Regions from separate parts of the Companilactobacillus sp. HBUAS59699 genome, predicted to be linked through region 3. Evidence: predicted binding sites of a transcription regulator. Region 3 holds the regulator's gene; each other region holds the start of a gene.
The links. The regulator HrcA, encoded in region 3, represses chaperone genes, less so after heat shock. The targets are predictions, from matches to a motif close to TTAGCACTCNNNNNNNNNGAGTGCTAA.
Positions count from the first base shown of each region.

Region 1: a site for HrcA is predicted at 2,370-2,396, ahead of groES (co-chaperone GroES). Genes of this name have one in related genera too.
Region 2: a site for HrcA is predicted at 2,816-2,842, ahead of U8519_RS09335 (ATP-dependent Clp protease ATP-binding subunit). Genes of this name have one in related genera too.

Region 1 is NZ_JAYKTV010000002.1:48,635-53,275, reverse strand. Features, by position in the region: gene U8519_RS03835 (alpha/beta fold hydrolase) at 1-277, shown strand, start outside; gene U8519_RS03830 (cation:dicarboxylate symporter family transporter) at 350-1,630, shown strand; gene U8519_RS03825 (CPBP family intramembrane glutamic endopeptidase) at 1,673-2,299, opposite strand; gene groES (co-chaperone GroES) at 2,432-2,719, shown strand; gene groL (chaperonin GroEL) at 2,771-4,405, shown strand; gene U8519_RS03810 (LysR family transcriptional regulator) at 4,610-4,641, opposite strand, start outside.
Region 2 is NZ_JAYKTV010000004.1:192,262-196,902, reverse strand. Features, by position in the region: gene U8519_RS09340 (MucBP domain-containing protein) at 1-266, opposite strand, end outside; gene U8519_RS09335 (ATP-dependent Clp protease ATP-binding subunit) at 531-2,765, opposite strand; gene U8519_RS09330 (phosphocarrier protein HPr) at 3,062-3,328, shown strand; gene ptsP (phosphoenolpyruvate--protein phosphotransferase) at 3,328-4,641, shown strand, end outside.
Region 3 is NZ_JAYKTV010000001.1:250,154-254,794, forward strand. Features, by position in the region: gene truB (tRNA pseudouridine(55) synthase TruB) at 1-438, shown strand, start outside; gene ribF (riboflavin biosynthesis protein RibF) at 451-1,386, shown strand; gene hrcA (heat-inducible transcriptional repressor HrcA) at 1,532-2,578, shown strand; gene grpE (nucleotide exchange factor GrpE) at 2,595-3,188, shown strand; gene dnaK (molecular chaperone DnaK) at 3,243-4,641, shown strand, end outside.

The DNA.
Region 1 (4,641 bases), on a different contig from region 3:
GAACAATCGGAGTTTTTGGAGTGAAATCAAAACTGCTCATCATTATAGTTTTGAGTTTGAAAAAGATATACCGCTTATATTAGAGAATTCTAAGGCTAATATGACGATTCTGTTGGGTAAGAATGACCAGGTCGTGGGATATCGTGATCAATTAAAATTATTGAGTTCTAATAATAATGTACAAATTGCGGTTTTAAACAATGCAGGTCACAATCCTTTTACTGATAAATTTATGGACTTAAAATTTTATTTTGATAATTTCACTAAAAAATATTAATTTTATTTTAATATGATTAAATTTGTAAAAAATCTGCTATAATAAAAACCGACGTTCTAAGGGGGCATTAAATTGCAAAAGCAAAAGTTTTTTCGACTTAGTCTAGGCTGGCAAATTATTATCGGTCTGGTGCTAGGTATAGTTTTAGGACAAATTTTTTATCACAATAAGGGTGCAATTACGGTCATGCAGAACATTGGTACAATGTTCATTTCCTTGATCCAAATGATCGTTTTGCCAATCGTTATTTCGTGTTTGACAGTTGGTATTGCCAATATGGGTGATATCAGGAAGTTAGGTCGAATTGGTTTGAAGACATTGGTTTACTTCGAAGTAATGACGACTCTAGCTATTATTATTGGTATTATTGTCGCAAACGTTACACATCCCGGTTCATATATCAATATCAATGAACTGAAGGGTTCAAGTATTTCACAATATACGGCTTCAGCCTCGGCAGCTAAGCATTCTGGCATCTGGTCAGTCTTAATGGGTATCATCCCTACTAATATCTTCGCTGCCATGGGTAAGGGTGATATGCTTCCAGTTATTTTCTTCTCAGTATTATTTGGTTTAGGAACAGCCTCACTCGGTAAGGAAGGTAAGATCATTACTGACTTATTGAACGCTGTTGCCAATGTAATGTTCAAGGTAACTAACTGGGTTATGCGTACAGCTCCAATTGGTGTCTGTGCTTTGATCGGTGTTACAGTTGCTGAAATGGGCTTTGATTCTTTGAAGCCATTAGCACTGTTCATCATAATTGCCTATGCAACTATGGCATTCTTCGTCTTCGTTATCATGTACTTTGTCGGCAGAATGTTCCATGTTGATTTCTTTGAATTATTTAGAATCATTGAAAACGAATTTGTTTTAGCTTTTACAACAGCTAGTTCAGAAGCTGCATTGCCAAAGATGATGGATAAAATGCAAAAATACGGAGCAAGTAAAGGTATCGTTTCCTTCGTTATTCCAACTGGTTATACTTTTAACCTTGATGGTTCAGCGATTTATCAATCACTTGCCGCACTATTCTTGGCACAGGCTTATCACATTAACTTGTCGATCGGACAACAGATCACATTGATCGTTGTTCTAATGTTGACATCAAAAGGAATGGCTGGTGTCCCTGGTGCTTCATTCGTGGTCTTGTTAGCCACTGTTTCAACCATCGGTGTACCAATGCAAGGATTAACATTTATCGCTGGTATCGACCGTTTAGTCGATATGGGCCGTACTGCTGTTAACGTTGTTGGTAATTCACTTGCAACAATCATTATTGCTAAGAGTGAAGATGAGTTCGATGATGATAAACGGAAAAAATACGTTGCCGCGTACAAACGTGGTATGTAATTAAAAAAGTTGAGACTTCCAAAGCGGAAATCTCAACTTTTTTTATCTCATACTGATCATGACGACTAATGTATTCATAACCAAGTGACTACCAGCACTGACATAAATATTTTTTGACTTGTAATAAATAAATGAGAACCATAGTCCCATGGCCACATAAACAATGAATCTAGTATCTTGATGCATCAAAGCAAAGAAAATAGCTGAGATTGCGGCTGCCCAGTAGATATTAGTGGGCTTGATCAAATTGGCAAAGAAGACGCGTCTAAAAATTATTTCCTCCATGATGGGAGCACAGATCAAAACGTATGCGAAGTAATATGGATAAGCGTGTACCAAAGTTAATAGCTGTAAAGTATTAGCTGAGGTCGTACTAGTGTGAAAGATCTGCTGATCGATGAATCCTAATCCTAGTTGCAAAATCAAAGCACCGACAGCACCAACGATGATCCATTGTAATTTGTGATTTAGATCAGTTTTTTCTTCTAATTCGTTTGGAGTACTTTTTTGTGTTAAAAAAATCATGATCCCAGTCGCTAAAATTGCGGCCAAAGTAATGATGATAAAATACGCTGACCCAGTCACCTGAACCATTGACAGCAGTGAGCCGATGAAGAGTAAAACGACATATGTAGCCAGAGTTAAAAATTGATTTGTTGAATATTTCATAATTTCTCCTATTTTTTCTAAAGGTAAATACTTGCATGTTCACAATAAAATGTTAATATAAAACATGTGATTAGCACAACAGAACTTGGAGTGCTAAATTAAAATAAATATTAATCATCGGAGGCATTCAAATTGTTAAAACCACTTGGAGACAGAGTTATTGTAACAGTCGATAAAGAAGAAGAGAAGACAGTAGGCGGCATTGTTCTTGCTAACAACGCTAAAGAAAAGCCACAAACAGCTGAAGTTGTAGCTGTTGGTGAAGGCTCAATAACAGAAGATGGAAAGACATTACCAATGCACATTAAGGTTGGCGACAAGGTACTTTTTGATAAGTATGCTGGCTCAAATGTTAAGTTTGATGATACCGATTATTTAATCTTACACGAAAAAGATATCATGGCAATCGTTGAAAAATAATAATTTAAAATGAGAAGTTAAATTACAAAAAAATTATTGGAGTGTGAAAGTATGGCAAAAGAAATTAAGTTTTCAGAAGATGCACGTTCAAAAATGTTAGACGGTGTTAACAAATTAGCTGACACAGTTAAAACAACTATCGGACCAAAGGGTAGAAATGTTGTTCTTGAAAAGAACTATGGTTCACCAGAGATCACAAATGATGGTGTAACTATTGCTAAGAGTATTGAATTAGAAGACCACTTCGAAAACATGGGTGCAAAGCTTGTTTCTGAAGTTGCTTCAAAGACAAATGATATTGCCGGTGATGGTACTACTACAGCCACAGTCTTGGCTCAAGCTATCATCAAAGAAGGTATGAAGAACGTTACTGCTGGTGCTAACCCTGTTGGTATCAGAACAGGTATCGAAAAGGCTACAGAAGCAGCCGTTGACCAACTACACAAGATTTCACACAAGGTAGCTGGCAAGTCAGATATTGCTCAAGTTGCTTCAGTTTCATCAGCTAGTGAAGAAACTGGTAAGTTGATCGCTGACGCTATGGAAAAAGTTGGTAACGATGGTGTTATCACAATTGAGGAATCAAAGGGTATCGATACAACACTTGATGTTGTTGAAGGTATGCAATTTGATCGTGGATATATTTCACAATACATGGTTACAGATAATGACAAGATGGAAGCTGACTTAGACAATCCATACTTGTTGATCACAGATAAGAAGATCTCAAATATCCAAGATATTTTGCCATTACTACAACAAATCGTTCAACAAGGTAAGTCACTATTGATCGTTGCTGACGATATTGATGGTGAAGCATTACCAACACTTGTTTTGAACAAGATCCGTGGAACATTCAATGTTGTTGCTGTTAAGGCTCCAGGCTTTGGTGATCGTCGTAAGGAACAATTACAAGATATCGCTACATTAACTGGTGGTACAGTAATTACTTCAGATCTTGGACTAGAACTAAAAGACACAACTATGGATCAATTAGGTCAAGCTGGTAAGGTTACAGTTACAAAGGACAGCACAACAATCGTTGAAGGTGCTGGTCAAAAAGAAGCTATTGATGAACGTGTTGACACAATCAAGAAACAAATTGCTGACACAACATCAGACTTCGACCGTGACAAGTTACAAGAACGCTTGGCTAAGTTATCAGGTGGTGTTGCCGTTGTTAAAGTCGGTGCTGCTACTGAAACAGAACTTAAGGAACGTAAGTACAGAATTGAAGATGCTCTTAATGCTACACGTGCTGCCGTTGAAGAAGGCTATGTAGCTGGTGGTGGTACAGCATTCTTGAACATCATCGATACAGTTAAGGCTGTTAAGGGTGAAGGCGACGTTCAAACAGGTATCAATATCGTTGTTAGAGCTCTTGAAGAACCAGTACGTCAAATTGCTGAAAATGCCGGTCTTGAAGGATCAGTTATCGTTGAACACATGAAGGATCAAAAGCCAGAAGTTGGTTACAACGCAGCAACTGACAAGTGGGAAAACATGGTTGACGCCGGAATCATCGACCCAACTAAGGTTTCACGTTCAGCTCTACAAAACGCTGCCAGTGTTGCCGCATTGATCTTGACAACAGAAGCAGTTGTTGCTGACAAGCCAGAACCAAAAGACGCACAACCAGCCGCAGGTGCTAACCCAGCTGCCGGTGGTATGGGCGGCATGATGTAGAGAGTTGTCCATCGCAAACGCGATTCAGCTCCAAAGTATCAAAGCTCCAAAAACTTAAACAAACTACTATAAAAGTTACTTAGACAATAACTTAAAAACAAAACCAAAATAACCATTTCTACACCAACGTAGGAATGGTTATTTTTTTGACTCTTGTAAAGTGAAATGACTTAAAGACAAAAAATAACGCTAGTTCAATGATAATTAACTTATCATCGGACTAGCGTCTTTTACTT
Region 2 (4,641 bases), on a different contig from region 3:
ATAACAACTGGAGCAGCAATTTGCTTGAAGTAAATCAAATAAATTCCGTCTGGATTAGGAATAAATGACTGTTGGAAGTTTTGAACAGAGGATAAAACATAGCCCGGGATGGTTTTCCAAGGCATATCAAGTGCGTCCATATAATGGCCTTGAAGAGTGACTGGTTCGGCAATTTGATTACCTACTGAGTCAATGTAGTTGATTGTAATCTCTATATCATTACGAGTTATTTTTTTTACTTTGGAAGAAACTAAATTATTATTCATATGCATGTCCCCGTGTTTAGGGGAACTGGTTCTTTTTCTTATTTTCCCCATAGTTAGACCCCTTCAATGTACTTTTTAATTATTGTAATTCTAACATAGTAAAGTAGTATAAAAGTTGCTCTCAAGCCGTTAGGGGGATAATTTAAATGAAATATAAAGAAGACTAAAGAAAATTTTAAGGATTATACAGAGTGGGGTAGATTTGGGCAAAAAAATAAACCGAGATTGTAATCATCTCGATTTATCTTTACCTATTATAATAAGTTATTTGTTTTCTGTAGACGAATTGTCAGCCGGTAGATCACTTGATGAGCTGTTGTACTTACCAATTGTAATCTTACCATCGACGATTTTAGCTTCTAGATCTTTTTCTTGAGCGTTGTCTAAGAAGTAATCGGCAACTTTGTCTTCGATTTGTTCTTCGATAACTCTTCTCAATGGACGAGCACCCATCTTAGGATTGAAGCCAAGATCAACAAGCTTTTCCTTAGCATCTCTTGTAACGTGAATACTCAAGCCTTGATCGGCAATCATTGAGTTAGTATCATCAAGCATCAAGTCGACGATCTTCATCAAGTTAGCCTTAGTTAATGAATTGAATTCAACGATACCGTCGAATCTGTTCAAGAATTCAGGTTTGAAGAATTCTGATAGACGATTGATGATTGAATGTGTGTGACCACTTGCTTCAGCACCGAAACCAACATTTGCTTCTTGCAAACCTTGTCCGGCATTAGAAGTCATGATAATGATCGTATCTTTGAAGCTGACTGTACGTCCTTGAGAATCTGTCAAACGTCCGTCATCAAGAATCTGTAAGAACATGTGCATTACGTCAGGATGAGCTTTTTCGATTTCATCTAATAGGATCAAACTGTATGGATTACGACGAACTTGTTCAGTCAATTGACCAGCTTCTTCGTAACCAACATACCCTGGAGGTGAACCGATAAGCTTAGACACACTGTGTTTCTCCATGTACTCAGACATATCGAAACGAATCATTGAATCTTCAGTACCGAATAGCTCACGTGCTAATTGTTTAGCAAGTTCAGTCTTACCAACACCAGTAGGTCCAACAAATAGGAAACTACCGATTGGACGACCAGACTTATTGAATCCAACTCTGTTACGACGAATTGCTTTAGCAACTTGATCGACAGCTTCGTCTTGTCCAATAACGTGACTCTTCAAGTCGGGTCCCAAGTTCTTCAATTGAACTTGTTCGTTTGATTGAAGTTCACCGACAGGGATGTTTGTCTTTTCTTCAACGATTTGTTGAATGTTCTTTTCGGTGATAACACTCTCATCAGATGGTTTTTCTTTGGCACTGTCCTTCATATCTTGGAACTTAGTTACTTGATCACGATAGTAAGCAGCCTTTTCGTAATCTTCATTACGTAGAGCGGCTTGCTTTTGAACTTCAGCATCAGAGATCTTATTGTCTAAGTCAGCCATGTCAACGTGATTGATTTGGAGGTTCTTCTTAGAGCCAGCTTCATCGATCAAGTCGATAGCCTTATCAGGCAAGAATCTATCTTGGATATAACGTGCAGATAATTCTGCAGCTGCCTTGATAGCTTCATTTGAATATTTTACATGATGATAGTCTTCGTACTTAGGTTGGATACCTTTTAGAATTTGAACAGTTTCTTCTACTGAAGGTTCATCAACTTGAACAGGTTGTAGACGACGTTCTAGAGCTGAGTCCTTTTCGATAGTTCTGTATTCATTCAAAGTAGTAGCACCAACTAATTGAAGATCACCACGGGCTAGGGCAGGTTTCAAGACGTTACCAGCGTCCATTCCACCTTCAGCGTTACCAGCACCGACGATTTCATGGATCTCATCTATAAATAGGATGATTTCCTTACTCTTTTGTAATTCTTGGATCAATTGTTGCATACGTTGTTCGAATTGACCACGGACACCAGTTCCCTGAACTAGTGACACAACGTCTAGACGAACGACACGTTTGTTTTGTAGTTTTTCTGGAACATCTCCATCAACGATCTTTTGTGCAAGACCTTCGACGACAGCTGTTTTACCAACACCAGCTTCACCGATTAAGACGGGATTGTTCTTTGTTCTTCTATTTAAAATTTCAATTACACGGTTAATTTCTTTATCACGACCGATAACAGGGTCGATTTGGCCTTTTTTAGCCAATTCTGTTAAATCAACACCATATTGATCTAACACACCATTTCCACGATTGCGGCCACGGTTGTTTCCACCGTTACCACCAGTCTGTGTTTGTGGACCTTGTTGACCAATGCCATTAGCAGCTTGTGCGCCACCATTGTTCAAGGCATTGAACAAGTCTTCAAAACTTGAAAAACCGTATGGATTTTCTGCCATATTATTCATACCTTCGTTAGCTTGATTTCGTAGTTGTTGATAGCAATTCTGACAGAGGTTTATTTCTGTACGTTGACCATTAACACTTGTATACAAATGAATTGTTGCTTCATTTTTGTGACAATTTTGACAAAGCACTGACACCCCACCTTTCTGTCTCATATACAGGATACAACGGTAGTATATAATTAGCACTCGCATAATGCAAGTGCTAAGTCTTGAAAATCTCATGTAAATTATTAAGAAATTTATCGAGAAAAGTAATACGTTTTCAAATCGCTTGCATGTAAGCGGTGCATGGCTTATTATAAAAGGGTTCATTGAGAGGTTTTTATGTAAAACTCTTGTGAAAGAAACTATATAATGGTAAATTAGTTAGTGAATATTTGTAGAATACTACAATAATTTTAAAAATATGGTGAGGTATTTATATTATGGAAAAGAAAGAATTTCACATTATTGCAGAAACAGGAATCCACGCACGTCCAGCTACTATGTTAGTACAAGCTGCTAGCAAGTTTGCTTCAGATATCAACATTGAATTCAATGGCAAGTCAGTTAACCTTAAGTCAATCATGGGTGTTATGTCACTAGGTGTTGGCCAAGGTGCTGATGTTACAATCACAGCCGATGGTGATGACGCTGCCGAAGCTATCGTTGCTATTTCAGACACAATGACAAAGGAAGGTCTTGCTGAATAATGGTTAAAACTATCAAAGGGATTGCAGCTAGTGACGGTATCGCTACAGCTGAAGCATACCTTTTAGTTCAACCAGATTTGTCTTTCGATAAAAAGAGCATTTCTGACGCTGACGCTGAAGTTAGTCGTCTAAAGGATGCAATCGCAACATCAGATGCTGAACTAACAAAAATCAGAGACGTAGCTAAAGAATCACTTGGTGAGGAAGAAGCTCAAGTTTTTGATGCACACAAAATGATTTTGGCTGATCCAGAATTCACAGGTGCAATCGAACAAGAAATTAAAGATCAAACCGTTAATGCTGAACAAGCACTTGACGATGTTTCAAAGAACTTTATCGCAATTTTTGAAGGAATGACAGACAATCCTTACATGCAAGAACGTGCTGCCGATGTACGCGATGTCACAAAACGTGTAATGGCACACTTACTTGGTGTTGAATTACCTAATCCTTCACTAATCGATCATGAAGTAATTATCGTTGCTCATGATTTGACACCTAGTGATACTGCTCAATTAAATAAGAAGTATGTTAAAGGTTTCGTTACTGATATCGGTGGACGTACTGCTCACTCAGCTATCATGGCTCGTTCTTTGGAACTACCAGCTGTTGTTGGTACTAACACAATCACTGGAGACGTTAAAGATGGTCAAACCGTAATCCTTGATGGACTTAACGGTGCTGCTATTATCGACCCTTCAGATGAAGATATCAAGAAATATGACAAGATGGCAAAAGACTTTGCTGCTCAAAAAGCAGAATGGGAAAAATTAAAGAATGAAGCCACAGTTACTGCTGATGGCAAACACTTTGATATTGCCGCTAATATCGGTACACCAGATGACCTAGATGGCGTTATTGCCAATGGTGCTGAAGGTATCGGACTTTACCGTACAGAATTCTTGTATATGCAATCAGATGAACTTCCAACAGAAGATGATCAATTTGAAGCATACAAGAAAGTTCTTGAAGGTATGAAAGGTAAGCCAGTTGTTGTTCGTACAATGGATATTGGTGGTGACAAGCATTTGCCATACCTACCACTTCCAGAAGAAATGAACCCATTCTTAGGTTACCGTGCTATTCGTATCAGTTTGGATAGACAAGAAATCTTCAGAACACAACTTAGAGCCTTGTTACGTGCCTCAGCATTCGGTCAATTACGTATCATGTTCCCTATGATCGGTACATTGGCAGAATTCAGATCAGCTAAGAAGATCTTCGAAGAAGAAAAAGCTAAGTTAGTTGAAAAGGGTGTAGAAGTTTCTGATCACATTCAATTAGGAATGATGATGGAAGTTCCTGCTGCTGCT
Region 3 (4,641 bases):
TTTGACTCGGAAACAGGAACACAAAAATTACGATTCCACGTTAAATGTTCCAAAGGTACTTACGTTAGAACCTTGGCCGTCGAATACGGTGATTTACTTGGCGTACCGTCATTTATGTCCAAGCTGACGAGAACAGAAAGTGCTGGATTCAATATCGATGAAACATACAAATTGGCTGATATTGAGCGTATGATGTCAGAAGGAAATCATGATTTCTTGCGGAGCACTGATGATGTATTATCCGATATGCAGGCACATGAATTGACTGATGAGGAGTGGGAGGTCCGTGTACTGCATGGCGGATTCTTGGATTTATCAGGTTATGACAAGTCCAATCTGATGCGTGTTACTCGCAATCATGTAACTAAAGCAATTTATAAATACAATGATGAGCGTCAATTGTGGATTCCAGAAACTATGTTATTAAATAATGATTAAGGGGATGAACTGATGGAGATCGTGAATGTTACACATCCGCTGAAGAATAATCAAATACCAGGATCAGATATCGTATTGATCATGGGATTTTTTGACGGAGTTCATCGTGGCCATCAAAAAGTGATTCAACGTGGGGTAGATTTGGCACGTCAAAAAGGACTAAAATCGGTTCTTTTGACTTTTGATCGTTCACCTCGAGAAATATATCAACATGAAGAAAATTATAAATATATTTCCACTATGGAACGCAAAGCTGAGTTAGTTGAAGAACTAGGTGTCGATTATTTATACTTTGTTGAATTCACTTCAGAATTCGCTAGTTTGCCACCACAGGAGTTTGTCGACGATTATATGGTCAAAATGAGAACCAAGTATATCGTTGCCGGCTTTGATTACACTTATGGGAAAAAGGATATCGCCAATATGGAGACTCTCCCTAGCTTTGCTAAAGGTAGATTTGAAGTTATAACTGTGCCTGAGCAAATGATAAATGATGAAAAGATCGGCTCTAGCACTATTAAGAAGTTAATATTAAACGATAGAGTTGATTATGCTAACGAATTACTAGGATATTCCTACCAGAATCAAGGAACCGTCGTACATGGCTTACAACGTGGCCGTACGCTTGGTTATCCGACGGCCAATGTGGTTACTAGCAAATCACAGTTAAAGCCTTCTATCGGTGTGTACGTGACTCGTATTGAGATTGACGGCAAATGGTATCCATCGATGACATCAGTTGGATACAATGTAACTTTTAAGGAAGATACCGGTGTGACGATCGAATGTAATATCTTTGATTTTGATGAAGACATTTATGGAAAAGACGTCCGCGTTGAATGGTTACACTATCTTCGTGGCGAAGTTAAGTTCAGTGATGCTGATGGTTTGGTCAAACAGCTTCACAAGGATAAAGAAGATTCACTGAATTACTTTAAGAAACATTAATATTAGCAGGTTTTTGTGACCTGCTTTTTTCTTTGTGCAAATTTTTAATTTTATGAGTCTCACCACTTGACACTATAAGCATAGATTGTTATATTTTACATTGTTAGCACTCCAATATGAATAGTGCTAAAAGGAGGACGGTAGAATGTTATCGGAACGTCAAGATGCAATCTTGAAAGAAGTCGTGCGCATTTTCACAGATACCGGCCAGCCGGTTGGTTCAAAAACATTGATGAATGCATTACCATTTCACGTCAGTTCAGCAACGATCAGAAATGAAATGGCAGTGCTAGAAGAAATAGGCTACTTAGAGAAGACTCATTTATCTTCCGGTCGTATTCCTTCCGCAATGGGATATCGTTATTATCTCGATAATTTGGTACAACCAACTACCGTACCACAAGATATCGCAAAGAGAATCGACGAGGATTTTGGTCAAACATATCATCAAATTGATGACATCATTGAACAATCGGCGAAAATCTTATCTCATCTAACTAGTTATACAGCAATCACATTGGGACCAGAGAGTAGTTCGATCCTCCTAACAGGATTTAGGATCGTACCTTTGAATTCGCGTCAAATTATGGCGATCATCGTCACAAGCGACAATAATGTTGAGAGTAATATTTATACGATCGATGAAAACTTTGATACAGAGTTAATCGAAAAAATCGTAAGAGTTGTTAATGATAAGTTGGTTGGACAACCGTTGCCACGAGTTTTAAAGATGCTTCACAATGATATACCAGCTATCTTATCTGAGTATATGTATTCAAACGATGGATTGATCGATATGATAGATCAGCTGTTCAAAAAAGCCGGATCGGAAAAGTATTTCGTTGATGGTCAATTGAATTTGTTAAATTACGCGAATAACGAAGATCTATCAGAAGTTCAATCATTATTCTCAATTATTAATCAAAGTACAGATTTGAAGAAATTGCTTGATCCCAACGACACTGATGATGGAATCAGAGTTCGTTTAGGTAGTGAGTTAGGATCCGATGCATTGAAGAACTACAGTATTATCACTGCAAACTATGATGTTGGTCATCATGGTAAAGGGGTAATTGCTTTGCTTGGTCCTACAACAATGCATTATTCACAATTAATTGGGTTATTAGGTGAATTTAGACAAGAGCTGGCAAAGCGCTTGATCGATTATTATTCACGGTATGATGATTCTTGATATTTAGGAGGAAGTAATGGCAGATAAAGAGAAGCAAGAAGATATTAAATCTTCTAGTGAACAGACGAAGACCGCATCTAAGACAGAGTCAAAAGCAAAAGACACTGCTAAGGATGCAAAGAAGGATGCTGAAAAAGTAACCAAAATCGATCCTAAGGATGCAAAAATCAAGGATCTTGAGGCTAAGAATTCAGAACTAGAAGATAAGTTTTTGAGAAGCCAAGCTGAAATTCAAAATATGAATAATCGTCATAAGAAGGAAGTTGCCGGAATCCTTAAATATGATGGTCAAAAATTGGCTACAGAAATTCTTCCAGTTATTGATAACTTAGAAAGAGCTTTGGCAGTTGAAGTCAGCGATGATGCTGGCAAGCAACTAAAGAAGGGTATCGAAATGGTTCAACAACATATGGTTAAGGCATTGACTGATAATCATGTAACGATTATCGACAATGCTGGTAAGAAGTTTGATCCAACTGATAGTCAAGCGGTTCAAACTGTACCAGCTGATAAAGATCATGAAAAAGATACTGTTGTCCAAGTTCTACAAAAAGGTTACAAGCTAGAAGATCGTGTACTTCGTCCAGCAATGGTCGTTGTAGCACAATAGTTCTTCATAATTTAGTTAATAAATAATATTAAAATTCAAAAGAGGTTTATATTTATGTCAAAAGTTATTGGTATTGATTTAGGTACAACTAACTCAGCTGTTGCCGTACTTGAAGGTGGCTCACCAAAGATTATTGCTAACCCCGAAGGTGCAAGAACAACTCCTTCAGTTGTAGCTTTTAAAGATGGTGAAATTCAAGTTGGTGAAGTTGCTAAGAGACAAGCAATCACTAACCCTGATACAGTTTCATCAATCAAGAGACATATGGGTGAAGCAGGTTACAAAGTTACTGTTGCTGGCAAGTCATATACTCCACAAGAAATTTCAGCTATGATCTTGCAACACATCAAGAAGTTCTCAGAAGACTATCTTGGCGAACCTGTTACAGATGCTGTTATTACAGTTCCTGCATACTTCAATGATTCACAAAGACAAGCTACTAAAGATGCTGGTAAGATTGCCGGTTTGAACGTTCAACGTATCGTTAACGAACCAACTGCTTCAGCACTTGCTTATGGTCTTGATAACGACAAGGGTGACGAAAAGATTCTTGTTTATGACCTTGGTGGTGGTACATTTGATGTTTCTATCCTTGAATTAGGTGACGGTGTCTTCGAAGTACTTTCAACAAATGGTGACACACACCTTGGTGGTGATGACTTTGATCAAAAGGTTATCGACTGGTTAGTTGAACAATTCAAGAACAAGAACGGTGTTGACTTGTCACAAGACAAGATGGCTCTACAAAGATTAAAGGATGCTGCTGAAAAGGCTAAGAAGGACTTATCTGGTGTTATGCAAACATCAATCAGTCTTCCATTTATTTCATCAGGTGCTAATGGCCCACTTCACTTGGAAGAAACTTTGACACGTGCTAAGTTTGATGAATTAACTGCTGACTTAGTTGAAAAGACAAAGATCCCAGTTGACAATGCCTTGAAGGATGCTGGTTTGACAATCAACGATCTTGATAAAGTTATCTTAAATGGTGGTTCAACACGTACACCCGCTGTTCAAGATGCTGTTGAAAAATGGACAGGCAAGACACCTGACCACTCAATCAACCCTGACGAAGCCGTTGCCTTAGGTGCCGCTATCCAAGGTGGTGTTATCTCTGGTGATGTTAAAGACGTTGTCTTACTTGATGTCACACCACTTTCATTAGGTATTGAAACAATGGGTGGCGTATTTACTAAGTTGATCGATAGAAATACAACTATCCCAACAAGTAAATCACAAACATTCTCAACTGCTGCCGATAACCAAAGTGCTGTTGACATTCACGTTCTACAAGGTGAACGTCCAATGGCTGCTGACAATAAGACCTTAGGTCGTTTCCAATTAACAGACATTCCAGCTGCACCACGTGGTGTACCTCAGATCGAAGTTAAGTTCGATATCGATAAGAACGGTATTGTAAATGTTTCTGCTAAGGATCTTGGTACTAATAAGG